2 regions of the Lysinibacillus sp. FJAT-14222 genome follow, and region 2 is predicted to be linked to the other one. Evidence: predicted binding sites of a transcription regulator. Region 2 holds the regulator's gene; the other holds the start of a gene.

Region 1 (16,794 bases), on a different contig from region 2:
TTAGCGTCACACCAATACCACGTATAAACATATCACGGTAGTTCCAGACAATGTCCCAGCGTAAGTCAAAGATGTCCATCCGAAAACCCACTTCCCCTTTAAAAAATCAATTATGCCTCGGTATAATTGCGTCTGGAATCGGCTTTATGCTTGATTCCGTGACATCCGCCGGAGGCTTTAGGCCAACAAATGTTTTCTGTGCGAAAGCAAAGCGACAGCAAAAGGTTTTGTCTGTGCGAAAGCGAAGCGTCAGCAACAACATGATGTTGGTCACTCAGTCGTTGCCACAGGACGTGGCGTTCTTAAACTGAGTTCCTCTATTTCAGCAGGTGTCTTTTGTGCCGAAAGCGTAGCGACAGGTACAGGCGTTCGGACACCCGCTGAAAAAAATTAAATGAGCCGCTAGCATAACAATGCTAGTGGCATCATGCAGTCGTTTATTACTTAAAGTCTTTGCCTGTAATTTCTTTTAATTTACCGTTTTCTTTAATTTTTTTCAGACCTTCATTTAATTTGTTTAAAAGTTCTGTATTCCCCTTCTGAACCATAAATCCATAGTATTCTTTTTCAAATGCATCATCTTCGATTACTTTAAGCTTCTCTTTTGGATGAGCTTTAATATATTCATAAATTACCGCATTATCCCCGATCGTAGCATCCACATTACCATTTAGCATTTCTTTAATAGCAACTGGCTGATTTTCAAACGCCATAATATTTGGACTTGATGCACCTTGTAGCTTTTTCGCAGCTTGATGACCTGTAGCATTAATTTGTACTGAAATCTTTTTATCTTTTAAATCAGCTAAAGATTTAATCTTTGAATCTTCTTTTACAACGATTAATAATTGCGATTCATAATATGGCTCTGTAAAGTCAAACGTTTCTTTACGCTCTTTATTTACTGAGATCCCCGCTGCCCCGATATCTGTTTCACCATTTTTTATTGTTTGGAACACAGGCTCCCAACCAATATTTTGCCATTCCACTTCAAAATCCATTTCATCAGCAATCGCTTGCAAAATATCGACATCAAGGCCTACGACTTTTCCTTTATCGTCAAGCGATTCAAATGGTGCAAACGTCGCTTCTGTTCCTACCTTATAAACTTTCTTACTATTTCCACCTTCTTCAGATGCCACGCTACCAGATGATGTCTTGTCTTTTGCGCCGCAGCCTGCTAAGACCAGCGCAAATGCTGCTACAATCATAAGTAACATAGATAAATTTCTTTTCATTGCTACTTCCCCCTAATTCGATTATTTTCCGAAATATAATTAATATTTTAAGCAATTCGGAAATATTAGACTATTAGGTCAATTATAGTGACATTATTCTCTTTAGACAACAACATTTCGTATAAAAGTAATCATTCTTTCATAAAAATTTATTTTAGTTGGGTTTTTTAGAATAAAACGGCATGAATAAATGAAAACAGTACCAAAAATGAATATTTATACATTCATGAACAATGCTAATATTAGATAGATTTTGCAAAAAAAAAAAAGAATCCCCTCAGATAGGATTCTTTTTCCGACTAATATACTAGTCTTCACGCACAGTATGTTCACTAAAAAATAATTTGGAGTTGTTGCTTTTTTTGAAGGTTTGAAAGGCTAAAATATGGGAATAATGCCAACTAGGCAGTATTCCTACCATCTTTCCTCTCTTTCTCCACTAAGCAGGCTGCTAAACTACTTATTAGGAGAATCGAGCTATAAAAATATACTAAATAATCAGTAAAATGGCGCCCTCGGAGGGAATCGAACCCCCAGTGCAAGAACCGGAATCTTACGTGTTATCCATTACACCACGAGGGCATTGAACAAAAAAAAAAGCACTCACTCAAGGCTTTATGAAAAGCATGATGTAGATAACCCTCATTTGAAGCATACCTGCAAAATAGTGTACTGTACTTTAACTTATGACCTTATCAATTATACAAACGTATTGCTCATATTTCAACCATAGAATGCAAAACATTTAATTTTTTTTTTTATTTAATAGCAGGGTTAATATTTGACCTTCCCTGACTATAATGTGTATGATAAGGATACAGCTGAAACACAACGGATGTTTTCAGCAAAGGTATTCGAATTTAGTTTTTTTAAGGAGGATTTAACATGAATTTAATTCCTACAGTTATTGAACAAACAAGTCGTGGTGAACGTGCGTATGACATCTATTCACGACTACTAAAAGACCGTATTATCCTACTAGGAAGTGCGATTGACGACAACGTTGCTAACTCAATTGTTGCTCAACTTCTATTCCTACAAGCAGAAGATCCAGATAAAGATATCTCTCTTTACATTAACTCACCAGGTGGATCTATCACTGCAGGTATGGCAATTTATGACACAATGCAAATTATTAAGCCACAAGTACAAACAATTTGTATTGGTATGGCAGCATCTATGGGTGCTTTCCTACTTTCTGCTGGTGAACCTGGTAAACGCTTCGCATTACCGAATGCTGAAGTAATGATTCACCAACCTCTTGGCGGTGCACAAGGTCAGGCAACTGAAATCGAAATCGCTGCAAAACGTATTTTATTCTTACGTGAAAAATTAAATGGTATTTTATCAGAACGCACTGGTCAACCACTTGATGTTATTGCAAGAGATACAGATCGCGATAACTTCATGACTGCTGAACGTGCAAAAGAATACGGCTTAATCGACCATATTATGGATCGTAGCGACCGTAAATAATAAATAATTAAAGGCATCCCAGATTTATTTCTGAGATGTCTTTTTTGGTTCTACATCGAGAATGTATGGTTCTATCTGCTTTGGTTCTTCTATCCGTCGATTCGGCCTTTCTTTCCGTCATTCTGGCTTTTCTTTCCGTTGCTCTGACTCTTCTTTCCGTCGCTCTGACTCTTCTTTCCGTCGCTCTGACTCTTCTTTCCGTCGCTCTGACTCCTCTTTCCGTCGACTTCTTTTCTTTCCGCCACTTCGGCTCTTCTTTCCGTCGCTCTGGCTCTTCTTTCCGTCGCTCTGGCTTTTCTTTCCGTCGCTCTGACTCTTCTTTCCGTCGACTTCTTTTCTTTCCGCCACTTCGGCTCTTCTTTCCGTCGCTTCGGCCTTTCTTTCCGTCGCTTCAGCCTTTCTTTCCGTCGCTTCAGCCTTTCTTTCCGTCGCTCTGACTCCTCTTTCCGTCGACTCTCTTTCTTTCCGTCGCTCTGGCTCTTCTTTCCGTCATTCTGGCTCTTCTTTCCGTCGCTTCGGCCTTTCTTTCCGTCATTCCGGCTCTTCTTTCCGTCGCTTCGGCCTTTCTTTCCATCGGCTGATCTTCTTTCCGTCGCTTCGGCCATTGAAGCGGCGGGCATTTTCCATTATTTAAAATTAGATGATAGAATCTGTTTTTGCTGTGTAAAAGCGCAAAAAAACTGCCCAATATGTAAGTTTTACTTCTTGGACAGTCTTTGCATCTTTAGTTTTTTTAATCTTCTTTTTCGATTAGTGCTGCCAATGCTGTAACCGCTTGCTCAGCATCGTTACCGTCACTACTAAGAACAACCTCTGTTCCTTTGGCAATAGCTAAGCTCATAACACCCATAATGGATTTGGCATTTACTTTTTTCTCGTCTTTCTCAAGAAAGACATCTGCGTTAAAACGATTCGCTTCTTGTACAAATAGCGCTGCTTGTCTAGCCTGTAGTCCTAATTTTAATTTTACATGGACTCTTCTCTCGGTCATTCTTAAAACTCCCCTTTACTCCCGTTCATCTTATTAGTTTTATATTACCTTACTTACTAGCAAAAGAACAATACGCGATTACGCATTACATTCATACCTGAAAAGTATGAAAATTTAACCATCAATTTTTTCACCCTGTCTTAATGCATCGGCAATTTCATCGATTTTCCGCAGTCTGTGATTAACACCTGATTTACTGACCGTTCCACTTGATACCATTTCACCAAGTTCTTTTAGCGTTACATCCTGATATTCTACTCGTAATCGTGCAATTTCACGAAGCTTTTCTGGCAATTGATCTAGGCCAATGGAATTTTCAATAAATCGAATATTCTCTACCTGACGTAATGCTGCACCTATTGTTTTATTCAGATTTGCTGTTTCACAGTTGACAATTCGATTAACACTATTTCGCATGTCTCGCAATATACGAACGTCTTCAAATTTCATCATCGCTTGATGTGCTCCAACAATATTTAGGAAATCAGAAATTTTTTCTGCTTCTTTTAAATAGGTTACAAAGCCTTTTTTTCGTTCAATTGTTTTTGCATTTAGCTCAAATTCATTCATCAAGTCCATTAAAGCCTCGCCATGCTCTTTATATAATGAATAAATTTCTAAATGGTAGGCTGATGTTTCTGGATTGTTGACAGAGCCACCTGCTAAAAATGCGCCTCGTAAATACGCTCTTTTTTGACCACCCTTTTTAATGAGCTCTCGAGAAATAGTATGATTAAATTGAAAGTCGTCTGAGATGATTTCTAAATCAATTAATAGCTCACGCGCACCTTCTCTTACACGGCAAATGTATACGTTGTTTTTTTTCAAACGCATTTTTTTTCGAACAAGTAGCTCTACATTATACGGATATAACTTTTTCATAATCGTATAAAGTCTTCTTGCGATTGCAGCGTTTTCAGTTTGTACGTCTAAGCTTAACTGTTTATTAGCAAAGGATAATGAACCATTCATACGAATTAGGGCAGATACTTCTGCTTTCATACAATGATTGTCCGCTTCTATTTGGGTCAATTCCTTTTTAGTTTCAGAAGCAAAAGACATATCACGCCCCCCTTTCAACCTTTAGTTCTATGTATATGTTCATCTTATCATATACAATAAGCGCTTTATGATTCTATTATTGGTTCACTTATTTTTTGTTTATAGATATTTGCGTAATCTACAAGCCATTTTGCAACGTTTGCTGAATTATGACGAACCGTCCCATCTGGGCGAATTGTGGCAATATCTCGTTGGATAACCTCTAATTCCATACTTTCAAGCTTTGCAACGTCAAATGTTACTGGCTCAGCACATTCTTCCTTATAAAGCTCTTTTACAGGATGAGGTAGTTTTACATCATTTACTAAAATAGAATCAATAAAGGAATCTCCAACATGCTTGTATAAAGCTTGAACATGGTCACCTGCTGTATAGGAAATAGTTTCACCTTTTTGAGTCATTAAATTACAAACGTAAATTTTTCTTCCTTTTGCCTTTGCAATAGCTTCCCCAATTCCTTTTACAAGAAGGTTTGGAATAATACTTGTATATAAACTTCCCGGACCAATTAAAATATAGTCAGCACGATTGATTGCTCGAATAGCCTCTGGTAACGGTTGCACGTTTTCAGGCACTAAAAAAACACGACTAATTCGTTTTTTAGCCGTTGGAATTTTAGATTCACCTTCAATAACTGAACCGTCCTCAAGCTCTGCATGTAAATTAATCTTTTTATTAGCTGCTGGTATGACGCGACCATGAACCTTTAATACCTTTCCCATTTCACTAATAGCATGGTTAAAATCTCCGGTAATATCAGTTAAAGCCGTCAACATTAAATTACCTAATGAATGCCCACGTAAATCTTCTGAGGCTGAAAATCGATATTGAAACATTTGCTCAACAAGTGGCTCAACATCCGATAACGCCGCGATAACATTACGGACATCACCAGGAGGTGGAATATCGTAGTCATCCCGTAAGCGTCCTGAAGAACCACCGTCATCAGCTACTGTTACAATTGCAGTAATATCAAATGGGTGGTGCTTGAGCCCTCGTAGTAATGTAGAGAGCCCAGTACCACCACCTATTACAACAAGCTTTGTTCGCTTCTTTCCCATTCACTCAATCCTTTCTACGATTGATGTCACGATGTGTTATAACAGTTTTTTCTTTCCCTGTTAAATATGCTCCAAAATATTCTGCTAATGTTACCGAACGATGCTGTCCACCAGTACAACCAAAAGCAATAACAAGTTGTGATTTACCCTCTTGTCTATAGAGAGGGATCATAAATTCAAACAGATCCGTTAATTTTTGAATGAGTGTTTGCGTATCCTCAAGTGCCAAAACATAAGAAGATACCTCAGTTTGTAGACCCGTTTTATGGCGCAGCTCTTCTACATAATATGGATTTTTTAAAAAACGAACATCGAACACTAAATCTGCATCTATCGGCATACCATGCTTAAATCCAAAAGACATGATGTTTACTGAAAAAATATTATCGGCACCACTAGAAAATTCTTTAACGATTTTTTCACGTAGCTCTTTGGGCTTCATGTTAGATGTATTATAGACAAATTTAGCGCGCCCCTTTACTTCCGATAAAAGCTTCCGTTCTTGTTTAATGCCGTCTAACGGTAAACCATTTACAGCCATTGGATGTGCACGTCTCGTTTCCTTATAACGTCTAACTAAAGTTGCATCATCTGCATCTAAAAATAAAATTCGTGCAACAATGTCGCCTTCTTTGAGTATATGGTCGAGGGCGCCAATAAGAGAATCAAAAAAGTCGCCACCACGCATATCCATGACAGCTGCAATACGTGTAAAATTTTTACCTGAATCCCTGAGTAAGGCTAAAAATGTTGTGAGTAACGCTGGTGGTAAATTATCAATACAGTAATAACCTAAATCTTCAAAGCTTTGAATAGCTACTGTTTTCCCAGCTCCAGACATTCCTGTAATAATAACCAATTCATGTGTACTTTTTTGGCCTTCAACCACCACTGTCATGCAGCTCCTTTATTGTTCTATTGATATTTGTATTTTCTCATGAAGTAATTCAAAATCAGTTGTATATTCAAACGTACCGTACTGAATGCCTGATTGTGAGATGGCAAATTGTAAATTTGTTCGATCACCTTCAGCCATTGGCAAATGTTTCAAATCCTCTACTGGGTGCCATGCAAGTTTGCCTTCTCTAGTTTCTTCAAACGGTACACCTTCTATATCCTTTGCAACAAATGTATAAAGCATCCATTCGTCAACTACCTCATTATTTTCTTTAATAATCATCGTATAAACACCCTTTAAATGAACATTTAATGGTGTGACATTTGTTTCTTCCTGAAACTCACGTACTGCAGCCTCATAGATCGACTCACCGCTCTCCATTTTACCGCCAGGAGCTACGTACCAGCCACGTCTTGGCTTCTGAAGTAATAATACTTGACCGTCTTTTACGGCTATTAAATTTGCAATTCTTTGCATAGGCACACCTCTAATCACTTTTGCATTCTATCTTTCATTATAGCAAGACCAAACAATGTTTGTCCTCCATTCAGAACTTTAGGTGCATGGTAATTTCAACTTCACTAATACTTCTGCGAACCATGTTTTTAGCCTCTACTCAAACATATGAAACTGCGCGACAAAAAATCAAAAATTTCGTTCACAACAAAAATAGGTTGCTCCACCTAATTTAGGCGGAAACAACCTACTAACAAAATAAAAGGGGGATTGCTAATTACACTTTTTATATTACACCTTTTATATGTCATTCAAGTTACAACAATATTAAAACAGTATTAAAATTGTATTTTTTCCCTTAAAATCTAATCAAAGGATCATCACCATAACGTGGGGTTGATTTCCGTTCCAACTGGGCCTTTGTAGCTGCCGCTTCGCTTTCGCACAGAGCAAAGCTTTCTGGGGGCGTCCAGCCTCCACTCCAATCAACTTATATATATGGCATATTAACAAATGTCGTCCACAACTTTTGCTGATGAGCTAATCAAGAACAGGTTTCAATATTAATCCACTTTAAGCATTAATCTTTTCTAATAATTCTTCCACATAATGTTGTACCGCTTGTGCTGCAATACTTCCGTCACCTGTCGCTGTAACGATTTGACGAAGTGATTTTTCACGCACATCTCCTGCTGCGAAGATTCCTGGTACAGTTGTTTCCATATTCTCATTTGTCAAAATATAACCAGCATCATTTAAAATACCTAGAGACTCAAATGGTTTTGTTAATGGCAGCATACCAATGTATATAAATACGCCATCAGCAGCAAAATCAGATTCTGTACCATCTAAAGTTGATTGTAATGTCACACTTCCAACTTTACCATCTGCCTCATTAATTTCTTTGACTGTTGAATTCCAAATGAAATCAATTTTTTCGTTAGCAAAGGCACGATCTTGGAGAATTTTTTGTGCACGTAATTTATCACGACGGTGCACAATTGTTACTTTATCAGCGAAGCGAGTTAAGTAAACACCTTCTTCAACAGCAGAATCCCCGCCACCTACGACAACAAGATTTTTTTGCTTGAAGAATGCACCATCACATACTGCACAATAGCTGACACCACGGCCTCCAAGTTCTTTTTCGCCAGGCACGCCCATTTTTTTATACTCCGCACCTGTAGAAAGAATAATCGCGCGTGTTTTATATTCTTTAGCACCTGATTTTATTGTTTTATATTCCTCACCATCAATAATTTCAGTTACATCGCCATACGCATACTCTGCACCAAACTTCTTAGCATGATCAAACATTTTTGTAGACAGCTCAGGCCCTAAAACTGTATCAAATCCTGGATAGTTTTCTACTTCTTCCGTACTTGCCATTTGTCCGCCAGGGATACCACGTTCAATCATTAAAGTTGAAAGGTTGGCACGTGATGTATAAACAGCCGCAGTCATACCAGCCGGACCTGCACCAATTATTACAACATCATAAATTTTTTCTTCTGACATAAATACTTCCCCCTAAACAGATTTTTTACTTTTTTATAATAACTTCAGTATGTTCATCGTATGTGAAAGTAAAAAGTTATTCAACTATGTTGCTCACAGTCTAGTTATGAGTGTTTGGTAAAAACTTTAAAATTTCATCAATATACTTCGATAATGTTGATACTGATACTCCGTATTGCTGAGCTATCTCTTTTTTGGTAACCTTGAGCATTCGGGAAGAACGAAATAAATAATCATTTGCTCCTGCAATAGCCGCTGGGTTTGTAAAACGATAATTGTTAATCAATGCTTGCTCACAAAGCACAAACCACATTTGGAACATTGGTGCGATCAGCGTCGTAAGCTTACCATATTGCTCTAATAAAATTTCTGGTACACTTACTGCTCGTAAAAAGCTAGCCTCCACTTTGTTTTTCATATCGAATTGATGGCCTAGTGCATAAGCTAGGAATAGCTTTTCAAATGTATCAAGTTGCTCAACGTCTATCCATTTTGGATGCGCAATAATTTCCTGTTTATGTGCTGTACAGCTCAGTAAAAACAAACCAAAAATACGCTCACTTGTATAGCTACTCTCCAGTTTATCCACTATATAATCACGGTCATGCTCTAGTGCATCAAGTGCATATTCGTTTTCTTCTTGACGCCAAGGTTCAAAGCCTTCTTTATCTGGATCTAGCTCAAGTAGCTGCCCCCATGTACTCTTTGAAATTTCTTCATGCCCAGAGAAATATGCTGCATGTGATAACCAAAAGTAAAAGCCAGCATCGCCTATATAGCCTCGTTTTTGCATGCTACGTAACCATTTAAATGCTAAATCATACTGTCCAATGAGCGCTAATGTAGCCCCCAGCTTATAGCGATGTTCCCATGTATATGGTTGAATTTTTACCAGTACCTCTAAAAGATCCTTTAAATCTTCTTCATTTTTTTCATAGTACGCAATAACAGTTAAATTACAAAGTGCATGTAAGTTCCCCTTATTTTCACGTAATACCGTATTTAGAAGGGCTTTCGCCTGTTCTGCTTCACCAACATAAAAATAGGCAAGAGCTAAATTATTATAGGCTGACCAAAAATCTGGACTTTCTTCAATTAAGTTTTCTAGAATATTAATAGCTTCAGGGAAATCTCCCTTTTCCATACAGCGCCTCGCCTGTTCCTGCCGATATAAATCTTCTCCAGAACCTTCAAGTTCCTCAAAATCATCCTGCTCAAAAGCAACAAATTCTAATATTTCAGCCGCTTCATCTGCATAGGCACCCTCTGGCTCTATTTGTAAATATTGCTCTGCAAAGCGTTTAGCATCTTGTATGATGCCAACGCATCCAGAAATCTCTGCCATGTAAAAAATAATTTCTGGATTATCTGGATCCATCTGATAGGCACGACGAAGAAGATCATACGCTTCCTCGAAACGTTGACCCTCTAACTCCACTATCGCTAATTGCAATAAAATCATTGGATCATCAGGACTTAAATCAGCTGCTCGCTGTAAATATTTATAAGCTTTATTCATTTGTCCGCTATTCATTGCTTGAATTGATTTTTTATAATAATAGTCGCCTGTTGGAATGAACGACACTATATTCGTTTGATTCTCTTTTTGACGTTTCTTTTCCAAATTTTTTCCTCCGAAACAAGAAATAAGGAACGTATGATACGTTCCTTTACACAGTAACTTCTATTATAGCATACAATAAGCGATATGCTGTTATTTCTCCTCGTGACGTTTTTCCAACACATGTAACACGTCATAAACACTTACTTTTTGCTCTTGTAATAATACTAGTAGATGGTAAATTAAATCGGCAGCCTCCCATTTTACCTCTTCTGCATCGCGATTTTTCGCACCTATGACAACTTCTGTTGCTTCTTCTCCGACTTTTTTACAAATTTTATCGATTCCTTTATCGAATAAATATGTAGTGTATGCGCCTTCTGGCATTTCTTGCTCACGCTTTTCAATGACATTTACAAGATTAGAAATAATCTCAACAGATCCGACCTTAGCATTTTGCTGAACTATCTCCGTAAAGCAAGAAGTTGTTCCATTATGGCAAGCCGGACCAGCAGGAATTACTTCCACGACTAGTGCGTCACCGTCACAGTCCGCTTTTATCGACACAACTTTTTGTGTATGACCACTTGTTGCCCCTTTGTGCCAGAGCTCTTGACGTGAACGTGAGAAGAACCATGTTTCACCTGATTCAAGTGTTTTCTCCAAGGATTCTTTGTTCATATATGCTACAGTTAATACTTCTTTTGTATTAGCATCTTGTACTACCGCAGTGACAAGACCTTTATCATCAAATTTAATGCTGTCAATCATCTTACTGCCACTCCTTTTTCACGTAAGTATTCTTTTACTTGTGCTACGCTCGTTTCTTTGTAATGAAAGATGGATGCGGCAAGTGCTGCATCTGCATCGATATCTTCAGCTAAAACCTCATAAAAATGTTCGGCATTCCCTGCACCGCCGCTTGCAATTACAGGAACTGTCACAGCCTCTCTCACGGCTTTTGTTAAAGCTAAATCAAAACCTGATTTCTCACCGTCCTGATTCATACTCGTTAATAAAATTTCACCAGCACCTAAGCGAACTGCTTCCTTTGCCCACTCAGTTGCTTGCCAAGTTGTTTTGTTTCGGCCTCCGTGCGTATAAACCATCCATGTGGCATCTTCTTCACTATAGCGTGCATCAATGGCTACAACAATACATTGTGCGCCAAAAAAGTCAGAACCTTCTTTAATGAGCTCTGGTCTCTCTAAAGCAGAAGTATTCACTGATACTTTATCGGCACCTGCACGTAAAATGCGTTTCATATCATCTAAAGTACGAATTCCACCACCTACTGTAAATGGAATTGCTAATGTAGCTGCAGTTTGCCGCACTACATCAACCATTGTTTCACGTCCTTCATGTGATGCCGAGATATCTAAAAACACAAGCTCATCTGCTCCTTGCTCATCATAAAACTTGGCAAGCTCTACTGGGTCACCCGCATCACGTAATGACACAAACTGTACACCTTTTACAACACGCCCCTCTTTCACATCAAGACATGGAATAATGCGCTTTGTTAACATGAAGCCACCCCCTTCAACCATTGCTCTAATAAATATACACCTAGTTCACCTGATTTTTCGGGATGGAACTGCATTCCAGTAACAGAACCATTTGCAACAATACCAGGAACCTTAATACCATGATAATCTGCATATGCGACAAGCTCTGTTTCATCTATATCTGCTGCATAAAATGAGTGGACAAAATAAACATGCTTTGCCAATACTTCACCCTTTAACCATGAAGGGCGCTTTGTCACTACGAGCTCATTCCATCCCATATGTGGTACTCGATACGCATGCCCAGCGTTGTCACCACTAAATCGTTTAATGCTTCCTTTAAAAAAACCCAGCCCCTTCGTCGGTGACACTTCTTCACTTTGCTCAAATAATAATTGCATTCCTAAGCAAATTCCGAGAAGTGGTCGATTTTCAGCTTTCACCTTGTGTAAATAACGGTCTAAATTTGTTTCAGCTAAACGTTTGATAGCATCTGGAAATGCTCCAACACCTGGAAGCAACAGTGCATCTGTTGCATCTAGCACTTTTTCGTCAGCTGTGACAACTACCTCACAGCCAAGTCGTTTTAATGCCTGCTCGACACTAAATAAATTCCCCATGCCATAATCAATAACACCTATTTTCACGTTAACAGCCCCTTAGTCGAGGGTACACCTTTAACACGTGGATCAATTTCCACCGCTGCGTCAATGGCACGTGCTAACGCCTTAAAAATAGCTTCAATAATATGATGTGTATTATGTCCATAAGGTACAATGACATGAACATTCATCCGAGCCTCAAGCGCAAACTTCCACAAAAATTCATGTACTAATTCAGTGTCGAAATTCCCAACTTTCCCCTTTAACTGTGGTACACGATATTCTAAATGCGGACGATTCGAGCAATCCACAACTACCTGTGCAAGTGCATCATCCATTGGCACAAATGCTGTGCCGTAGCGCTTGATTCCTTTTTTATCACCGAGTGCTTCACGAATAGCTTGACCTAATACAATTCCGAGGTCTTCTGTTGTATGATGATCGTCTATATATGTATCACCATTTGCTTGTATCGTCCCGTCAAAAAGACCATGTTTGATAAATAGGTCCAGCATGTGATCCATAAAGCCAACACCTGTTTTAATATCCGCTTTTCCTTCACCATCTAAATCGATAGCTACTGAAATTTGAGTTTCATTTGTTGTACGTTCAACTTTTGCATATCGTTTCTTTTCAGTCATTGTGCTACTCCTTTTCCCATCCACGAGATTCGACTGCACGCGCATGGCCCTCTAAGCCTTCCATACGTGCTAGACGTGCAATTTTCGGTGCATTTTCTGCCCAAGTTTTTTCACTATAAAAGACGATGCTCGATTTTTTCACAAAATCATCCACGTTTAAGCCACTTGCAAAGCGTGCAGTGCTATTCGTTGGTAGCACATGATTTGTCCCTGCAAAGTAATCACCAACTGGTTCAGAGCTATAACGACCGATGAAAATACCACCTGCATGTCGTACTTGTTCAGCTACAGCCTCAGCATTTTTTGTCACAATTTCTAAGTGCTCAGGTGCAAGCGAATTAATGGCATCTATAGCATCTGCCATCGTTTCAGCCACATAAATGGCACCAAAGTTTTCAATCGATGCACGTGCCACATCTTCACGCGGTAAAGTGGTTAATTGCTTCTCCACTTCATCAGCTACTTTTTTAGCTAAATGCTCAGAAGTCGTCACTAAAATGGCACAAGCCAATTTATCATGCTCAGCCTGTGATAAAAGATCAGCCGCGATTTCATCAGCAAATGCTGTGTCGTCTGCTAAAACGGCAATTTCACTTGGACCTGCAATCATATCAATCGCTACTTCACCAAATACCTCACGTTTTGCTAATGCTACAAAAATATTTCCTGGACCTGTAATTTTATCAACTGGAGAAATTGTTTTTGTGCCATATGCAAGAGCCGCAATCGCCTGTGCTCCACCGATTTTATATATTTCCTCTACTCCTAAAATATACGCTGCTGCAAGTACACCTGGAGGTAATTTGCCATCGCGACCTGCAGGAGATGTAATGACAATGCGTTTGACACCAGCAACTTGTGCAGGAATAACGTTCATCAAGACTGACGATGGGTACGCTGCTGTACCGCCAGGAACATAAAGTCCTACAGCATCAAGAGCAGTAATTCGTTGCCCAAGCCACGACCCATCTGCTAGCTCTAAGCGATAGCCTGAACGCTTCTGCTGCTCATGATAAACGCGAATGTTTTGGGCAGCTTCTGTTAAATCTGCATAAAGCTGTTGTTCAATAGAATTTACGCCCTCTGCTATTTCTTCCTTCGTTACGCGTAAATGATCAGGTGCAAAGCCATCCCATTTTTCTGTATAAAAACGTATGGCTGTGTCACCTTGTGCACGAACATCTGCTAATACTTGTCGTACAACCTTTAACTGTTCTTCATTTCCACCTTCAAGTGGACGTTTTAAGGAAATACCTTTTGCTAGCTTTGTTATTTTCATAGGATTAATCTCCTTTAAATCTAGGAATGTGCCCCTTCGTAGACATTTTTATTTAACACATTTTTTTAAACGTTTCACAAGGTCGATAATACGGTCACTCTTCATGCGATAGCTTACTGGGTTGGCAATTAATCGTGATGATACGTCTGTAATAAATTCATACTCCACTAAGCCATTTTCTTTCAGCGTCCGGCCTGTTGAAACAATATCGACAATTCGATCTGCTAAGCCAATCATAGGCGCCAGCTCAATCGATCCATTTAGCTCAATAATTTCAACTTGCTCGCCAATACCCTTATAATATTTCATTGCAATATTAGGATATTTTGTCGCTATTCTTGGTGCAATTTCATTCATCGTCGTATTAGGTAAACCTGCTGATGCGATATAACATGTACTTATTTTTAAATCCAGTAATTCATGCACTTGTCGTTGCTGTTCTAATAAAACATCTTTTCCAGCAATACCAATATCCGCTACACCGTGCTCAACATAAACAGGAACATCCATTGGCTTTGCTAATATAAAACGAATTTTTTCTTCTGGAATTTCAAGCATTAATTTACGGGACATTTCGACTTCTTCTGGTAAATTAAAGCCAGCTTCTAAAAGCATCTGGTATGCCTCGTCAAAAATGCGTCCCTTCGGCATAGCAATCGTTAATTCATTCACCGTCAACGTCCTCCTGTCCAACAACTACTACTTCTGTATAGTGTGCTATAAAAGCTTCTTCATCGACAAGGCTACTTCTTAACTGTAGGGTAGCCTGTTTACCAGAAGCTCGTAACGTCTGTACCTTTGTTAGAGCAGCTTCAAATTGTTCTTCCTCAAACAGCACGACTGTAGCTTTTTGTCGCACATCAGATTGCCCATCAAGCGTTTCTAATAGGCGATCAACGCGAATACTAAATCCTGTAGCACCTACTTTTGAGCCAAACACCTCAAGCAATCCATCATAGCGCCCCCCGTTTCCTAATGGGAAGCCACTGCCTGTTGCAAACACTTCAAATAACATGCCTGTGTAATAGCTCATATGACTAGAAAGTGTAAAATCAAAGGCCACATAATCCGCTAAGCCTGCAATTTCAAGTAGTTTAGCGAGCTGCTGCATATATTCTAATGCGTCATTTTTCCGCACATATTTTTCAATATCTTGAATTTCTTTTAAATTCATAGCTTCTTCAATAAACTGAAGCAATGCATCAGATTTTGTTTTAGGTAAATCAAATGATTCCACCGCTTCTTCAAATCCTACATAATTGCGTTGCACAAGAAGTGTCCGAAGTATATCTTGTTGTTCAATGCTTTCTGTATAATCTTGTAAAATGCAATTTAATATACCCGCATGGCCGATCGTCACTTTAAATTTCGCTAATCCAAATTGCTTTAATAACTCCATTGCCGTAACAATAACCTCAGCATCAGCAAACACAGAATTGTCACCAATTAACTCGATCCCCATTTGATCAAATTCTGCTGGGCGTCCACCTTCTGCTTCTTGTGCGCGAAAGACGCTAGCAAAATAAGCAAGGCGTATCGGAATCATCTCTTTTAATAACTTTGATGTTGCCACACGAGCAATCGGTGTTGTCATATCAGGTCGTAATACTAACGTGTTTCCCTGGCTATCTACTAACTTAAATAAATGCGCATCGGCAATTGCTGATGCTTTACCGACTGTATCAAAGTACTCTACTGCAGGTGTCTTGATAAATTCATAGCCTCTCCTACATAAAAAGTCTCGCCCAGTATTTCTTACAGCCTCTACCTTTTCAAATATTTGTGGAAATGTATCGCGCATTCCTAGTGGTTTTTCAAACATTTTAATCGACGACATTTTGACACTTCCTTACGTTTCACTTTAACTCACTAGAGTGCTAGAGAATTAGATTATGAAAGAATTCTAACTTATTTATCCCCTTCAGTCAATGCAAATTCCTCTGAATTATTGAACAATTTGAACACTGATTATTCTGTTAATTATACTCGAAAATAAATAAATTGAAACTTTATTCAGCATAGTAAGCTTTTCTCTCCTAAACAGTGAACCTTTATGGGATATTGAATAAAGTATGACTCTCCGGCAAAACGAGGATTTCCGTTCCGACTGGGCGCTTTCCTGGGGGCGTCCGATGAGCCGCTTCACTCGCGTTGCTCGCTCCAGGGTCTCGGGCCAACACGACGTTGGTCACGAAGGCGTTATCACAGGATGTGATGCTCTTAGCCTTTGTTCCCCTAGCGCTGATCCCCAAGGAGTCGCCCAGCCTCCACTCCAATCAACCACTTCACTTAGCATATATCTTCTGGCATATAGCTCTAATTCTATAGTGATAAAACAAAACTTTTAGCAACAGATGCTTTTATAGCGAAAATATAGTAGCAGTAACAACAGGTACAATCGCGTCACTGTTGTAAGTCTATTCTGGTGAACTGTCATAACGTACACTTTTGAAATGAATGAAAATTTATAAAAGTTCTACACTATCATTGATTGAAGTGGAAG
Region 2 (16,794 bases):
ACGCTCCTGTAAAAGTGCTTCAATTTCTTCGTCTAATAGCTCTTCTTCTTTTGCAAATTCAATACCTAAGACGTCACCTAGCACCTCAAAAGTTTCAGCAAAACTCAATAATACTTTTTCATCAGTATTCGTTTCATTTAAATAAATATTTGCGATACGTGCTAATTCAAATAATACGGAAATAGCATTGGCTGTATTAAAATCATCATCCATTGCTTCTTCAAAATCAGCTTTTTGTTCAGCAATCTTTTCAAGCCATTCTTCTGAGTGATCACCTAGGCTTGCCGTAGCTGTTAAACGGTGTTTGACATTGTTGTAGGCAGTACGAATTCGTTCTAAGCCAGTTGCAGCTGCATCTACTAAATCTTTCGCAAAGTTAATTGGATGGCGATAATGCACTGAAAGCATAAAGAAGCGTAGAATTTGTGGATCAATTTGTTTTCGAATATCATTGACGAGTATAAAATTACCTAGAGATTTGGACATTTTTTCATTATCAATATTAATATATCCATTGTGCATCCAATAACGCGCAAATGTTTTATCATTATGAGCTTCAGATTGTGCAATTTCATTTTCATGATGTGGGAAAGTTAAATCTTGCCCACCCGCATGAATATCAATAGTATCTCCTAAATGTTCACGCGCCATTACTGAGCATTCAATATGCCAACCCGGACGACCTTTCCCCCAAGGACTTTCCCAGTAAATCTCACCAGGCTTAACAGCTTTCCATAGAGCGAAATCTAATGCATCATCTTTTTTCTCGCCTGCCTCAATACGAGCACCAATTTTTAAATCATCTACCGATTGGTGTGATAATTTACCGTAGCCATTAAATTTACGAGTTCGGTAATAGACATCACCAGCTGACTCATAGGCATAACCTTTATCGACTAAAACTTGAATGAATTGAATGATATCATCCATATGCTCTGTAACGCGTGGATGTACATCTGCTTTCTTGCAGCCTAACGCTGTAACATCTTCAAAGTATGCGGCAATAAAGCGCTCCGTCAATTCATGAACTTCTTCTCCAAGCTCGTTAGCAGCCTTAATAATTTTGTCGTCCACATCTGTGAAATTTGAAACGAATTTCACATCATAGCCTTTGAATTGAAAATAACGACGTACTGTATCGTAGACAATTACAGGGCGTGAATTCCCAATATGAATGTAGTTATAAACTGTCGGACCGCAAACGTACATTTTTACTTTGCCTTCTTCCAGCGGTACGAAAGTTTCCTTTTGTCGTGTTAATGAGTTGAAAATTTGAATACTCATTGTGTTTCTCTCTCCTTTTGTAAGCGTTCGATTTCCTGATGCAATTCTGCAATCTGCTTCTCGAAAACTTGACAACGTTCTTCTACAGGGTCAGGTATATTTTGGTGGTCTAGTTTTTTCTCTAGACGAACTCCATCCTTAATCACTATTTTACCAGGAATACCGACAACTGTAGCATTTGGTGGCACTTCTTTTAAGACAACTGAACCTGCACCAATTTTACTATTCTCACCAATGGTAATAGAACCTAATACTTTTGCGCCTGTTGCAACTAGTACATTATCTTCTAATGTTGGATGGCGTTTTCCCTTTTCTTTCCCTGTACCACCTAAAGTTACACCTTGATATAAAGTTACATTATCACCAATTTCACAAGTTTCGCCAATCACAACCCCCATCCCATGGTCAATAAAGAAACGTCTACCAATCTTTGCTCCAGGATGAATTTCAATTCCAGTAAAGAAGCGACTAATTTGTGAAATGGCACGGGCTATAAAATAAAAACGCCTTTTAAAGAACCAATGTGCAACTCGATGCGCCCATGTAGCATGTAGACCTGAGTATGTTAGCACAACTTCAAGCACACTACGCGCTGCTGGATCATTCTCAAAAATCGTTTCTACATCTTCCTTCATTCTTTTAAACACAAAAAATTCCCCCTTTTCGTTTTGATTGGCCTTGACCCTTTGAAATTTTTACACGATCAACTGCATCCTTGACCATTGAAATAGTGCAACTGACGTTTATTTCGCTGCAGAGTTAGCTGAGTAGAGTTGGCGCACCCAACAACATGTCTATCAATTTCGCCTTTCGCTACAAAAAACATTTGCTGAATGAAGATAAATATAAAAAGCGCCCCTATCATCCCAAAAAGGAATGACAGAGACGCTAAATTTGCGCGGTTCCACTCTGATTGAAGGCAAAGGCCTTCCACTCTGGACGTCCTGTAACGGGAACGAATCGATAAAGCCTACTATTGTTCAGCTTCATGCTCAAAGGTGCATTTCAGTTTTGCCTAGGCTCAGACCACTTTCAGCCGGTGATGGTCTTCTCTTTGGAGCATGCGCCACTTACTTCTCCTTATCAACGCTTTCTCAATGTAAATACATTTTACAACGAACTGATAAATTGTCAATCAATTTCTACTTATTGCGCAAATTTTTCTACACGATCAATTGTTTTCTGTTTGCCAATTAAGCAAATCGCGTTCGGAAGCTCTGGACCATGCGTTTCACCCGTCGTTACAACGCGAATTGGCATAAATAGATTTTTACCTTTGTGACCTGTTTCTTTTTGAACAGCTTTAATAGCAGCTTTTACAGTATCAGGTGTAAATTCTTCTAAACCTTCAAGTTGCGCTTTAAATGCTGCCATTACCTCAGGTACCTGCTCACCTGCTAGAACTGCTTTTGCTTCTTCATCATATTCAATGTGATCGTTAAAGAATAGGCGAGATAGCTCTACAATTTCAGCACCAAAGCTCATTTGGTCATGATAAAGTCCGATTAAATCTGTTGCCCATGCATGTTCTTCCGCTGTTAGCTCTTCTGATAATAAACCCGCTTTTTGTAAATGTGGTAAAGATAATGCGACCACTTCTTCTAAAGATAGCTTTTTAATGTATTGGTTATTCATCCAAGTAAGCTTTTGCTTATCGAACATAGATGGTGATTTTGAAAGACGTTTTTCATCAAACATTTTAATAAATTCTTCTTTTGAGAAAATCTCTTCTTCCCCTTCAGGAGACCAGCCAAGTAATGCAAAGAAGTTGAACATCGCCTCAGGTAGGTAGCCTAAATCTTTATATTGTGTGACGAATTGAATAATTGATTCATCACGTTTAGATAATTTTTTTCGATTTTCATTAATGATTAATGTCATATGACCAAAGCGTGGATATTCCCAGCCGAATGCATCAAAAATCATCATTTGTTTTGGTGTATTCGATAAATGCTCTTCACCACGGAATACATGCGAAATTTCCATAAAGTGATCATCTAGCACTACCGCATAGTTATACGTTGGGATACCGTTTGCTTTAACAAGTACCCAATCACCAACATCTTTAGACTCAAACGCTACTTGTCCACGTACTAAATCTTCAAATTCATATGTTACATTTTCAGGTACGCGCATACGAATTGTATATGGTTCACCAGCAGCTTCTTTAGCCGCAACTTCCTCTGCTGATAAATGACGACAAGTACCATCATAAGTTGGAGCTGCTACACCTCGTGCTTTTTGTTCTTCGCGAGACGCTTCTAATTTCTCAGAAGAACAGAAGCATTTGTAAGCTAAACCTTGCTCTAATAGTTTTTCAGCGTGCTCTTTATAAATATCAAGACGCTCCATTTGACGATAAGGTGCATATGGTCCACCGATATCGATCGACTCATCATATTCAATACCTAACCATTTTAAGTTATCTAGCTGAGATGCTTCTCCGCCTTCTACATTACGCTCGATATCTGTATCCTCAATACGTACGATGAATTTACCGTTATGATGTTTTGCATATAAATAGTTGAATAACGCTGTACGCGCTCCACCGATATGTAAGAAACCAGTAGGGGATGGCGCGTAACGAACACGAACTTCTTTCGCCATAATTAAAAGCCTCCTAAATTTTCGTTCAAAAAATTGACTTTGTTCATTTTACCACTCTGTTACAGGAAATAAAAGCGCCTAGAGCCTCCTTTTACTTCTTAATCAATAGGATTGTCGCCATAGCCGCAATCCCTTCCTCGCGACCTGTAAAACCTAAACGTTCAGTTGTTGTTGCCTTGACATTTACTTGAGAAGGCTCTGCATGAAGTAATTCAGCAATACAATTTTGCATTTGTTCAATATATGGTGCCATTTTCGGACGTTGTGCCATAATCGTACAATCCACATTACCTAGAACATAACCCTTGTCCTCAACAATCTTCCAAATATGCTCTAATAATTTCGCTGAATCAGCATCCTTAAACGCAGGATCTGTATCTGGGAAATGACGACCGATATCTCCCTCACCAATAGCTCCTAATGCTGCATCTGTTACAGTGTGTAATAAAACATCTGCGTCCGAATGCCCTACTAACCCTTTTTCATGAGGAATTGTTATACCTCCAATAATTAATGGACGTCCTTCTTCAAATGCATGTACGTCAAATCCTTGTCCAATTCGAAACATATGATATTGAGACTGTCTAATAAGTTAATTAAAATAGGAAAATCCACCAACTAAAAGGCCCAGATTGGCAGACTTGAAAAGCTTCTATTCAGCTTATAAAGCAGTCTCATTCACCTTCCTTCACTTTTATATTTACTCTATATTATACCCTCACATTTTAACATATTTCCTAGGAAATTGAGGGCTCTGTCTATGAGAGTTCATATTTGTATCTCTCTCCTCCGTATTTTCTGATATGCTTATCCTAATTTATCACAAAAAGGAGGTGCTTTAATGAATATTCATACTTTTGAAAGGCATTTTAATAAGGTGATTTTACAACGTGGGTACAATTATTATCAGAATCGTCATGTCATTGATATTATACACATTGACAATAGCAATTGGCAGGCTGAGGTCGAGGGGTCTGAGCTGTATATTGTAGATATCATTGTTGAAGCAAATGGCGACATTACACACGTCGATTGTGATTGCCCATATGATGACATTTGTAAGCATATTGCCGCTGCGCTATATGAAATTCAGGGGCAACTAAACAATCCTCGTGTTTCAGTATCTAAGTCATCTAAAGCACAAAAACCAACATTACAGCAATTGCTAGCTACGCAATCAAAGGAAAATCTAATAACGTTAATTCTAAAAGTTGGACAGAACTACCCTAGCTTTCTGCAAGAATTTGAAATGCTACTAACAGAACCAGCGGATGTATTAAAAGCCGCTGAACAATTAATCATTCAGCATCTAAAAAAAGGAGAAGATCGCCGTAGTGGCTTTATTCCACGTAATCAAGCAACGAAAGCGTTAAAAGGCGTCTACACAACACTTCAACACGCTCAGGAACATATTGACCAAGGTAACTATATAACAGCTATTGAGCTTAGCTTCCTTTGCTTCCAACATACATTTGATGCACTGCAATATAGCGACGACTCCGATGGCGATTTCGGTGGTGCTATTGAAGACAGCTTTGAATTAATTAGTCAAGCGATTAACGAAGGAGTAGATGTTTGGTCAAAAGAGCAGTCAGAAACGGTGTATGACCTTGTTATTCAAGAAGCAATGAACCACGAGTTAAGTGGTTGGTCAGATTGGCGTATTCATTTGCTCCATTCCTGTGTACCTCTTTGTCATGATGATGCTATCGAGGAACGATTTAAAACCCTTATTCACTCAATGAAAAGCGCATCAGATGATTGGCATGCACAATATATGAATAAACAGTTAAGAAAGATAGAGCTTCGCTTGTTACAGGATAAATATAATGGTAAGGGAGTAGAGACATTTTTAGAGCAGCATATTGAGGACTACGATATGCGTGAACTAATTATCAAATCTGCCATCAACCTTGGTGAGTATGAAAAAGTATTACAGTTAACAGCTGATGGGCTACAGGTAGATGAAAAATCAGCAGGTATCGTTAAAAAATGGAGGCAATTCGCTTTTATCGCTCATAAAGCACTCGGACATACAGAAGACATGCGCGAATTGGCATTACAACTGTTGCTATCTGGTGAGTATTCTTACTACACAGAATTCAAAGCACTACATCCCGCTGAACAATGGCCTGAAGTTTTTGAAGAACTATTAGATCGACTTACAAATTCTCGTTTGTATACGCAAATCATTGTAGAGGAACAACAAACTAAACGTATTTTAGACTATTGCAAAGAACATCCAACAAGAATCGAGTACTATTATCAATACATAAAAGAACAGTACTATGAAGATGTTTGTGCACTATTCATTGACGCCATCACTGCCGATGCTCGAATTTCCTCTAATCGCAAAAGTTATCAAGGCGTTTGTCATTCTATCAACATTATGCGTAGGGCCGGCTACACCATTGAAGCAAAGCAATTAATTTCTGACTTACTACAAGCGTATCCAAAACGCCGTGCTTTTGTGGAGGAATTGAAGAACATACAAAAATAGAGATAACCAAAGTTTACACTCGAGGGAATTAAATACTGTTAGAAATTGTTGAAACAGATCTTATCTTGAAGAGAGCCCTCAAACTTATAAAAAATGAGCAGAAATATCAAAGCAAAAAAGAGGCTCGGTTTTCATACCTTGCCTCTAATGTTTCGTTTATTCTAGCATTTCATTGCTTTTTAGCGCGTTTCTGTAATATCGCTTCACCGAAAACTAAATCTTCTTGCGTCGTCATCTTTACATTTTCGTAGCTGCTTTCTACAATATGCACCTCATGGCCAAGACGTTCTACTAGCATCGCTTCATCGGTACCAAGAAAACCTACCTTCTCAGCAACATCCTCCGCCTCCACAATCAAATCAAATTGAAATGCTTGTGGTGTTTGAATCATCCATAAGCTTTCACGATCAATAGTTTCTTCAATAACACCATCACGTACTTTTTTCATTGTATCCTTCGCACGAACACCCGCAATCGCAGCGCCAAAGTCATGCGCACTTTGTACAAGATTCGCAATAATGTCATGAGTGATAAATGGACGCGCAGCATCATGCACAAGCACAATATCGACCTGTTTCATTTCTTTCATGCACGAATGAACGGAATGCTGACGCTCAGCACCACCATCAGGCAAGCCTTTAACTTTAGAAATTCCATATCTCTCGAGCATTTCTTGAATAAATCCGCGCTCTTCTGGCTTCACTGCAAGCCAAATACCTGTACACTGACTATCCTGTTCAAATACTTCCAGCGTGTGTATGAGAATGGGTTTCTCTAAAAGATTTAAAAATAACTTATTTTGCCCCGCTCCCATTCGCTTTCCGCTACCTGCTGCAGGCAACACTACTTCATATTGCACATTTCTCACTTCCTAGTCATCCTTGGGTTTAGCAAAAATCATACGACCTGCTGATGTTTGTAGAACACTTGTTACGGTTACCGTAATTGCCTGTCCTATATAGCTACGTCCACCTTCAACAACGATCATTGTCCCGTCATCTAAATAAGCAACCCCTTGATTATGCTCTTTTCCATCTTTAATGACCATTACTTGCATATCCTCACCTGGAATAACGACAGGCTTCACTGCATTTGCTAAATCATTGATGTTTAGCACCTTCACATGGTGTAGCTCACAAACTTTGTTCAGGTTAAAGTCGTTCGTAACAATCTGTGTATCGGCACCTCTTTTCTTTGCAAGACGTACTAGCTTTAAGTCAACCTCTTGCACATCCTCAAAGTCCTCTTCAGTAATCTCAACCTTTGTCATACGTTCATCTTGTAATTTTTTCAAAATATCTAAACCACGACGACCTCTTGTACGCTTTAACGTATCCGAAGAATCTGCAATATGCTGTAGCTCAGTAAGGACAAATTGGGGTACAACCAATATACCTTCTATAAAGCCTGTTTCAGAAATATCTGCAATACGACCATCAATAATAACACTAGTATCTAACAGTTTATAGCTTCCTCGTGCTTCTTGAGGCTCTACACCTTCTGCTAATTTTTTCTTCGTATTGTTACCACGTAATGTAAATAGCTGGATTAGTTCATCACGCTTTTTAAAGCCTACACGGAATCCTAAATATCCAAGCACAAATGACAGTATAATTGGTAAAACCTTTGTAAAACTCGGTAAATCAATACTATCGATTGCAAAGCCTAAGAAATACGCAACAATCAGTCCAATAATGAGCCCAAGTGTACCAAATAGTAAGTCTCCAACAGGCACCTTAAATAGCACCTCTTCCATCCAGCTAATAAGCCTTACAAAATAATCGGAAAAGGCAAACGATAATGTAAACAGTAAAAGTGCTCCTAAAGCTACTGATACGTAGGGATTATCAAGCCAAGGATTAGATGATAAATGAAGCAATTCGTATAATGGCGGTAAGAAAACAAGGCCTAATGCTCCTCCAATCAGTAAAAAAGCAATTTGAACAAATTTTTTCATAAGCTGTCACCTCCCATTCTTAATATATAATTATACATAGTTTATTGCAGAAAATCTTTTATGACCCTATCAAAGTATCGGTAATTTCATCCATTGATCGATCATCCCAAGTCTACTGAAAATCAATTTCTAAAATTCTTCACACTAAAATCAGAAATGCTCTTTGGCATCCGATCTGCATTAAACAAGCATTTTCACGGACATTATCATAGACGCCAATTCCCCTCTTTGAGTTTCCTACCTTCTATCTATGAATTAAAAAAACCAAAACCCTCTATTTCAGCGAATGTCTTTTGTACCGAAAGCGCAGCGACAGGTACAGGTGTTCAATTGCTGAAAGAAGTTAAAAGTGCATGTCAGAACATTGTCCAACATGCACAAACTTCTTTATAGCTCTCTAAAGCAAGCATTCAATGCATCCTTTATCGTTTCTACGCCAACTATCTCAATACCTTGTGGAAAATCCCAGCCACCGATATTAGAGGCTGGTAAGAAGACCCGTTTAAATCCGAGCTTTGCTGCCTCAATCACACGCTGTTCAATCCGAGATACACGACGCACCTCGCCTGTCAAACCTACTTCCCCAATAAAGCAATCTGTCGCTCTGACAGCTTGATCCTTAAAGCTCGAAACAATGCTTGTTAACACAGCCAAATCAATTGCAGGCTCATCAAGCTTCACGCCGCCAGCAACTTTAATATATGCATCCTGTGCCTGTAGCATGAGACCCATTCTCTTTTCAAGGACGGCCATAAGCAGTTGCACACGGTTTTGATCGACACCTGTTGCCATTCGTTTCGGATAATTAAAGCTTGTTGGTGTTACAAGCGACTGAATTTCAACTAGAATTGGCCGTGTACCTTCCATTGAGGCTACGATTGTTGACCCAGCCGCCCCCTGTGAACGCTCCTGTAGGAACAACTCAGACGGGTTTAACACTTCCTTTAAGCCTCCTTGAAGCATTTCAAAGATAGCAATTTCATTTGTAGAGCCGAAGCGGTTTTTTTGGCTCCGTAAAATACGGTGATTATGATGTCGTTCTCCTTCAAAATACAATACCGTATCAACCATGTGCTCTAAAATACGTGGCCCTGCAATTTGTCCTTCTTTTGTTACATGTCCAACTAGAAAAATAGCAATTCCCTTTGTTTTTGCAATTCGCATGAGTTCTGCTGTACATTCACGCACTTGTGATACACTACCAGGTGCACTCGTTACCTCTGGATGAAAAACAGTTTGAATAGAATCGACAATAACAAACTTTGGCTGCACCTCATCAATGGTTTGATTTAAAAACTCTAAATTCGTTTCAGAATATATATAAAGCTCCTGTGAGATCACCCCTAAACGTTCTGCACGCAGCTTTGTTTGACGGATGGATTCCTCACCGGAAATATAGAGCACACGATGTCCCTTATTCGACAGCAACGCAGATACTTGTAATAATAACGTCGACTTCCCGATCCCAGGATCTCCTCCGATTAATACAAGAGAACCTGGCACGATGCCTCCACCTAGCACTCGGTTGAGCTCACCCATTTCTGTTGCAACTCGTGATTCCTCAGCAGCTTCAATCTGCATAATAGGGAGAGCCTTTTGGGTAACTGTAGCAGAATGTTGGAATGCCCCTCGTGGCCCTTTTGCAATGACCTCTACCTCTTCAACCATCTTATTCCATTCTCCGCATCCTGGGCATCTTCCCATCCATTTTGCAGATTCATAGCCACAGCCTGAGCATACAAATTTCGTTTTCTTCTTTGCCAAATTGCATTCACCTCGAATATTTGTTCTTATGTTTATTGTACATAAAAAAGGACAGCTTGGCACTATAGCCTTGCTGTCCTTTTCAAATGAAATGTTTACCCCGCATGAATGTGCAGTAATTTATCTGTACCGAAAGCGAAGGTTCACTTTATCGTATGATATGAAGATTATTTAGAAGTAGATACTTCCTCTTTTTTCTTCACAACAAACTCATCATTCACGTAATCAATGATTACTTGATTACCCTTCTCTACATTGCCTTTCAGTAGTTCTTCCGATAAACGGTCTTCTACTTGTTTTTGTAATGCACGACGTAGTGGGCGAGCACCGTATTGAGGATCATAGCCTTCCTCCACAATTTTCTCAAGAGCTGAATCCGTCAACTCTAGCGAAATATCTTGCTCCTTCAGACGTTTCGTTAAAGCATTCGCCATCATCGCTACGATTTCTTTTAAATGTTCTTTTTCTAGTGAGTGGAAGACGATCATTTCGTCGATACGGTTTAAGAATTCTGGGCGGAATGCTTTTTTCAATTCCTCCAGCATTGTACCCTTCATATCTTTATACTTCGTATCCGTACCACCTACATTGAAACCAAGGTTTTTCTGATATTTTAAAGCATCCGCACCAACGTTTGATGTCATAATAACAACTGTGTTGCGGAAATCTACCACACGACCTTTAGAATCTGTTAAACGGCCATCTTCAAGTACTTGAAGTAAGATATTGAAAACATCTGGATGAGCCTTCTCAATTTCATCTAGTAATACTACAGAATATGGTTTACGACGAACCTTTTCTGTTAGCTGACCGCCATCATCAAAGCCTACATAGCCAGGAGGAGAACCAACTAAACGAGAAGTCGAATGTTTTTCCATGTACTCAGACATGTCAACGCGGATCATTGCGTCCTCATCACCAAACATAACTTCAGCTAATGCTCTTGCAAGCTCTGTTTTACCAACCCCTGTTGGACCTAAGAAAATAAATGAACCAATTGGTCGTTTCGGATCTTTTAAGCCAGCTCTTGCACGGCGAATTGCTCGAGAAATTGCCTCTACTGCTTCTCCTTGACCTACAACGCGCTTGTGTAACTCTTCTTCAAGCTGTAATAACTTAGAAGATTCTTCAGAAGCAATTTTTGATACTGGAATTCCAGTCCACATAGATACAACCTCTGCTACATCATCCACTGTAACTTTCGATTCGGCTTTCCCCTGTTCTTCCTTCCAATTTTTTCTCGTAGATTCAATTTCATCTTTTAGCTTTTGCTCTGTGTCTCTTAATGATGCTGCCTTTTCAAATTCTTGACCTGAGACGGCTGCATTCTTTTCAGAGCGTACATTTTCAAGCTTATCTTCAAGTGCCTTTAAGTTTGGTGGCACTGCGAATGAACGTAAGCGTACCTTAGAACCTGCTTCATCGATTAAATCAATCGCCTTATCTGGTAAGAAGCGATCAGAAATATATCGGTCACTCATTTTTGCTGCTGCTTCAATTGCCTCATCTGTAATTTTCACACGGTGATGCGCTTCATAACGATCACGTAAGCCTTGAATAATTTGAATGGCTTCTTCTACAGTTGGCTCATCGACTTGAATAGGTTGGAAACGACGCTCTAATGCTGCATCCTTCTCAATATATTTGCGGTACTCATCTAGTGTTGTCGCACCGATACATTGAAGCTCACCACGAGCTAAAGATGGTTTTAAAATATTTGATGCATCGATCGCACCTTCTGCACCACCTGCACCAATTAATGTATGCAATTCATCGATAAATAAAATAACATTGCCTGCTTGGCGAATTTCATCCATTACTTTTTTCAAGCGATCTTCAAATTCACCACGATATTTTGTTCCGGCAACAACTGTCCCCATATCAAGTGTCATGACGCGTTTATCACGAAGAATTTCTGGCACTTCATTATGAATAATTTGCTGTGCTAAGCCTTCAGCGATAGCCGTTTTACCGACACCTGGCTCACCGACCAATACAGGGTTATTTTTTGTACGGCGAGATAGAACCTCAATAACACGTGTAATTTCCTTGCTTCGACCAATGACCGGATCTAAATTGCCTTCACGAGCAATTTGCGTTAAATCACGCGCAAGGCTATCTAATGTTGGTGTATTTGCAGCCTGTGCAGCTTGTTGACCAGATTGAGCATTATCATTATTACCTAATAACAAAAGCACTTGCTGACGAGCCTTATTTAATCCGACACCAGCATTGTTTAATACACGAGCAGCTATACCTTCACCTTCACGAATAAGTGCTAATAGTAAATGCTCTGTACCGATATAAGAATGACCTAGTTTGCGTGATTCATCGACTGATAGTTCTATTACTTTTTTAGCTCGAGGTGTGTAGTGGACAATTGGACCAACATCCTCTTTACCTTTCCCTACAAGCTCTTCAATACCTGCTTCAATCATTTGAGGACTAATATCAATGGCTTCTAATGCTTTTGCAGCAATACCGCCGCCTTCACGGATAAGCCCTAATAGAATATGCTCTGTTCCAATTGATTCGTGCTTCCAACGAATAGCCTCTTCTTGTGCAAGCTGTAATACTTTTTGCGCGCGTTGTGTAAAACGATTAAACATCAAATGAATCCTCTCCTTTTTCCCCAATAATAGGCTTACTCATATTTTCTTGAAATAATGCCTCACGAAGCATTTCAGCTCGTACGCGATCTCGCTCAGCAGGTGGCAAAACGTCCCCTGCATAATGCTGTAAAAATCCAGGTTGCATACTGACAACACATTCGTTTAAAGTGGTCGCTTTAATGCCTTCAATTAACTGTAAATCAACCCCTAAACGGATATTCGATAGGCAAGTAGCTGCTTCCTCACTCGTTAAAATTCGAGCATATGTTAAGGTACCTAAAGAACGGTATACGCGATCTTCGAGGGCAAGCTCTGCTTTTTCCATTAACTTGCCTCTTGCATGCCGTTCTTTTTGAATTATTTTTTCAGCGACACTTTGAATGTCCGCTAAAATATCATCTTCTGTTTTTCCTAGTGTAATCTGATTTGACACTTGGTAAACATTACCTAAATTTTCACTACCTTCTCCATATATTCCCCTTACTGTCATTCCTAATCGTGTCATTGCATTAATGATTTGATTCATCTGACCTGTGAGTGTAAGGGCTGGCAGGTGCATCATGACAGATGCTCGCAAACCAGTACCAATATTTGTTGGGCAACTTGTTAAATAACCAAATGTATCTCGAAATGCATAAGGCAAAGCTTTCTCTAAGGTACGATCAATTTTATCGGCCTGTTCGAATGCCTTTTGAAGCTGAAAACTTGCCGTCATACATTGAATGCGTAAATGATCTTCTTCGTTCACCATAATGCTAGTTGATTCGTCATCGGATAAAAGCATGGAGCCAACTAGCTCTTTTTTTGCAAGCTGAGGACTAATTAAATGTTTCTCTACAAGTATTTGACGTTGTAAAGCTGTTAAATCCTTAATAGCAAAATATGAGTAATTTTCTTGAAGCTCCGTACTGTCCTTTATTGCATGTGTAACTGCCTGCTCCACCTGTAATGCCTCATTCTCTGTAAAGGCTAATGGAAAACGATAACCGTCTAAATTTCGAGCAAGACGGATACGGGTACTAATGACAATATCTGAATAATCATCCTCCATACTCATCCATATTGGTGTAGCACGCTCTAAAAACGATTCAATCATCACGACACATCACCACCTTCAAATTGTAGGTGCTTCTCAAGTTCCTTCACTTCATCACGAAGCTTTGCTGCCTCCTCAAATTGTTCTTCATCTACAGCAACTTTCATACGTTTACGAATATCTTCAATTTGCTTTTTGATAACATAAACATTGCTTCGAGCACCAGGCATTTTCCCTATATGTTGAGGCCCAGCCTGTATACGATTAAAGAGCTTCGGTAAGTGCTCGCTAAAGGTGTCATAACAGCTAGGGCATCCAAATTTACCTTCTTTTAAAAACTGTTTATACGTAAATCCACATTGTGGACATGTTTGCGGTTGTGGCTGCGCCTGCTGTTTTTCACCCGCTTTTTGTTGCTGCCACGAAGGTGAGCCAAACCAATTGGATAATAGCTGTTGAATAGATATTGGCTCTTGTTTAAATTCAGCATGAAATGGATGGAACTGCGAGGCGCAGACGTCACAATAATGGTGCTCCACCTTTTGACCACTTTGAACCTGTGTTACGGTAACTGTCGCATTACGCTGCTTACAATGTTCGCATATCATTTCCATCACCTCTTTTATTTTTGCTGTTCATATTTAATCGTTGTTAGCATCGCTCGTAAAATTTTTGCTCGAATATGATCCCGTAACGGGAGTTGCAAATCAATAGTTGAGCGATCAACTGCTGCTAATATTATTTTCGCTTCTCGCCTTGAAATTACCTGCTCATCAATTAGTCGATAAACTAAATCTTCTGCCATTGTTTGCGATGCCCCACCTTCTATTTGCCTGAGGACATCGTCGATTAAATCAATTTGTGAATTCGCGCGGACACGTAAAATTCGAATGTACCCACCACCACCACGTTTACTTTCAACAAGGTAACCTCGTTCGGCAGTAAATCTTGTATTTATTACATAATTTATTTGTGAGGGCACACATTGAAATTTATCTGCAATTTCACTACGTTTTATTTCAATATGCCCTTCTCCACCTAATTCAAGTACTTGCTTTAAGTAGCCTTCTATGATGTCTGATATATTACGCATTTTAGGAATACACCTCGCTTACTTCACTGACTTTGACTATCTTTGACTTTCTTTGAGTATATTATACAAAACGCTTGAAAATAATTGCAATTATTTCGCACACTGAAATTAAAAGCGACCGTTTATCTCCGACAAATACTAGAGATTTCTTCTGAGAAATCGAAGCGTTCTCGGGGGATGCGCTTGAAACTAGACACACTGAAATGTTGAATGCCCCCACTCATACCTATAATCTACCCTTATCACCAATAGAAAAAACGCAAGCATATGCAACTAGCATATACTTGCGTCTATAAAAATTATACCCAGCGACCAACAATTGGATAACGCCAAGGCTCATCAGATAAAGCCTTCACAATACCGATAATTGGTACGATAAATAACATAATCCCAAAAATTATTAAAAACGGTATACCAATTAATAAAAAGCTTAAAATAACTGAAATTCCAATTAAAATCCATATTACAACTTGGAACAGCATTGCTTGAACAGAAATTGCTTTTATTTCTTCATCCGAGCTAATTAAGAAAAATATAATTGGTACGAACCATGGCGCAAAAAAAGCACTTGCGTGTATGATTACCTTAGACCATTTAGTTTCCATTTATATCAACCTTTCCATTTTAATTTGTCTTTGTTTTATGTACTACTATTTACGGAATAATACCCTAAATAGTTTCAAATATAAATCGATTTTAAAAATTTTTTTGAAAGGCATGTGATACGTGATGGAATTCAATAACACACTTGCGAACGAATATGAAAAAGGTATTCGTCGCACGCTACCTAGCTACGATGCAATGCTACGTTTAACACAAACATTTTATCGATCTACATTACACGAGAAAGCTGAATTTTTAGTAGTTGGATCAGGAAGCGGCAATGAAATTTTACAGCTCGCTGAGCAAAGACCTCATTGGTCATTTGTTGGCATAGACCCTTCTTCAGCCATGCTGCACATAGCTGAAGAACGTTTAAAATCTCTACCTAATAATATTTCTTTATATCAAGGAACTATACTCGATACTCAGCTACCTTCAGTGAAGTTTGATGCAGCTAGTTGTGTACTAGTGCTTCATTTTATACAAGATTACCAAGAGAAGTTTGCAACATTAAAAGAAATAGCAAATAATTTAAAGCCTGGTGCACCATTTGTGCTCGTCTCAAAATACGGACAGCCTGGCTCCTTAGAAACTGAGCTACAATTTGATTTATGGCGTGCTTATTGGCTACAGCATACAAAGCTATCACCATTAGAGGTAGCGGAAATGGAGAAATCCATACGTTCTCTTTCATTTATGCGTGAAGAGGACATTTTATCACTATTACAGCAGGCAGGCTTTACAAAACCATCTAGATTCTTTGCCACTACTTTATTTGGCGGTTGGATATGCTATAAAGAAGAGATATAAAAATAGGGTGTTATTTCTTGTGAAGACAAACACACCTGTTAGGATAGGATTAACGGAATTGAGGTGAATGCTGTGATACGCACAATTGGAATTACAAAAGACCAAAAACTTATAAAAGAATTTCCGCTTGAGGATATACACAAAAACGAATTTGAATGGTACTGGGTCGACTTTAATTGTCCGACCGATGAGGAAGAACTACTGTTAGATACATTTTTCCATTTTCACCCGCTTGCTATAGAAGATTGCTTAATGCGTTTACAGCGGCCAAAGCTCGATTTTTACGATGATTTCCATTTCTTTGTTATTCAAAGGGTTAACGAAGAATTATCAGCTGAGGAAGTAAATATTTTTGTTTCTAATAAATTTATTGTTACATTCCATAAAAACGTAGCACCCGAAATAGATCGAGTGCAAAAGATGCTAGAAAAACAGCCAAAGAATTGGGAACGAGGCACAGTATATTTAACGTATCAAGTAATCGATAAAATCGTTGATAGCTATTTCCCACTTGTCTATAAGATCGAG

The links. The regulator CtsR, encoded in region 2, represses protease genes until heat stress. The targets are predictions, from matches to a motif close to ATGGTCAATAAAGGTCAAACA.
Region 1: a site for CtsR is predicted at 2,017-2,037, ahead of clpP (ATP-dependent Clp endopeptidase proteolytic subunit ClpP). Genes of this name have one in related genera too.

Annotation. Positions count from the first base shown of each region.
Region 1 is NZ_LIYL01000010.1:385,855-402,648, reverse strand. It holds gene AN161_RS05825 (amino acid ABC transporter permease) at 1-79, opposite strand, end outside; gene AN161_RS29485 (hypothetical protein) at 147-311, shown strand; gene AN161_RS05820 (basic amino acid ABC transporter substrate-binding protein) at 441-1,238, opposite strand; tRNA gene AN161_RS05815 (tRNA-Arg) at 1,746-1,820, opposite strand; gene clpP (ATP-dependent Clp endopeptidase proteolytic subunit ClpP) at 2,124-2,714, shown strand; gene AN161_RS30315 (hypothetical protein) at 2,804-3,319, opposite strand; gene AN161_RS05800 (HPr family phosphocarrier protein) at 3,448-3,705, opposite strand; gene whiA (DNA-binding protein WhiA) at 3,820-4,767, opposite strand; gene AN161_RS05790 (YvcK family protein) at 4,833-5,828, opposite strand; gene rapZ (RNase adapter RapZ) at 5,833-6,726, opposite strand; gene AN161_RS05780 (8-oxo-dGTP diphosphatase) at 6,736-7,203, opposite strand; gene trxB (thioredoxin-disulfide reductase) at 7,756-8,700, opposite strand; gene AN161_RS05770 (tetratricopeptide repeat protein) at 8,801-10,324, opposite strand; gene hisIE (bifunctional phosphoribosyl-AMP cyclohydrolase/phosphoribosyl-ATP diphosphatase HisIE) at 10,415-11,032, opposite strand; gene hisF (imidazole glycerol phosphate synthase subunit HisF) at 11,029-11,790, opposite strand; gene hisH (imidazole glycerol phosphate synthase subunit HisH) at 11,784-12,416, opposite strand; gene hisB (imidazoleglycerol-phosphate dehydratase HisB) at 12,413-13,012, opposite strand; gene hisD (histidinol dehydrogenase) at 13,017-14,291, opposite strand; gene hisG (ATP phosphoribosyltransferase) at 14,340-14,963, opposite strand; gene AN161_RS05735 (ATP phosphoribosyltransferase regulatory subunit) at 14,956-16,128, opposite strand.
Region 2 is NZ_LIYL01000046.1:149,800-166,593, reverse strand. It holds gene cysS (cysteine--tRNA ligase) at 1-1,284, opposite strand, end outside; gene epsC (serine O-acetyltransferase EpsC) at 1,281-1,931, opposite strand; T-box leader at 2,163-2,380, opposite strand; gene gltX (glutamate--tRNA ligase) at 2,431-3,891, opposite strand; gene ispF (2-C-methyl-D-erythritol 2,4-cyclodiphosphate synthase) at 3,983-4,459, opposite strand; gene AN161_RS19595 (SWIM zinc finger family protein) at 4,733-6,391, shown strand; gene ispD (2-C-methyl-D-erythritol 4-phosphate cytidylyltransferase) at 6,561-7,250, opposite strand; gene AN161_RS19585 (PIN/TRAM domain-containing protein) at 7,263-8,348, opposite strand; gene radA (DNA repair protein RadA) at 8,736-10,112, opposite strand; gene AN161_RS19575 (ATP-dependent Clp protease ATP-binding subunit) at 10,280-12,724, opposite strand; gene AN161_RS19570 (protein arginine kinase) at 12,714-13,823, opposite strand; gene AN161_RS19565 (UvrB/UvrC motif-containing protein) at 13,820-14,368, opposite strand; gene AN161_RS19560 (CtsR family transcriptional regulator) at 14,383-14,853, opposite strand; gene AN161_RS19555 (DUF4870 domain-containing protein) at 15,153-15,458, opposite strand; gene AN161_RS19550 (class I SAM-dependent methyltransferase) at 15,583-16,266, shown strand; gene corA (magnesium/cobalt transporter CorA) at 16,339-16,794, shown strand, end outside.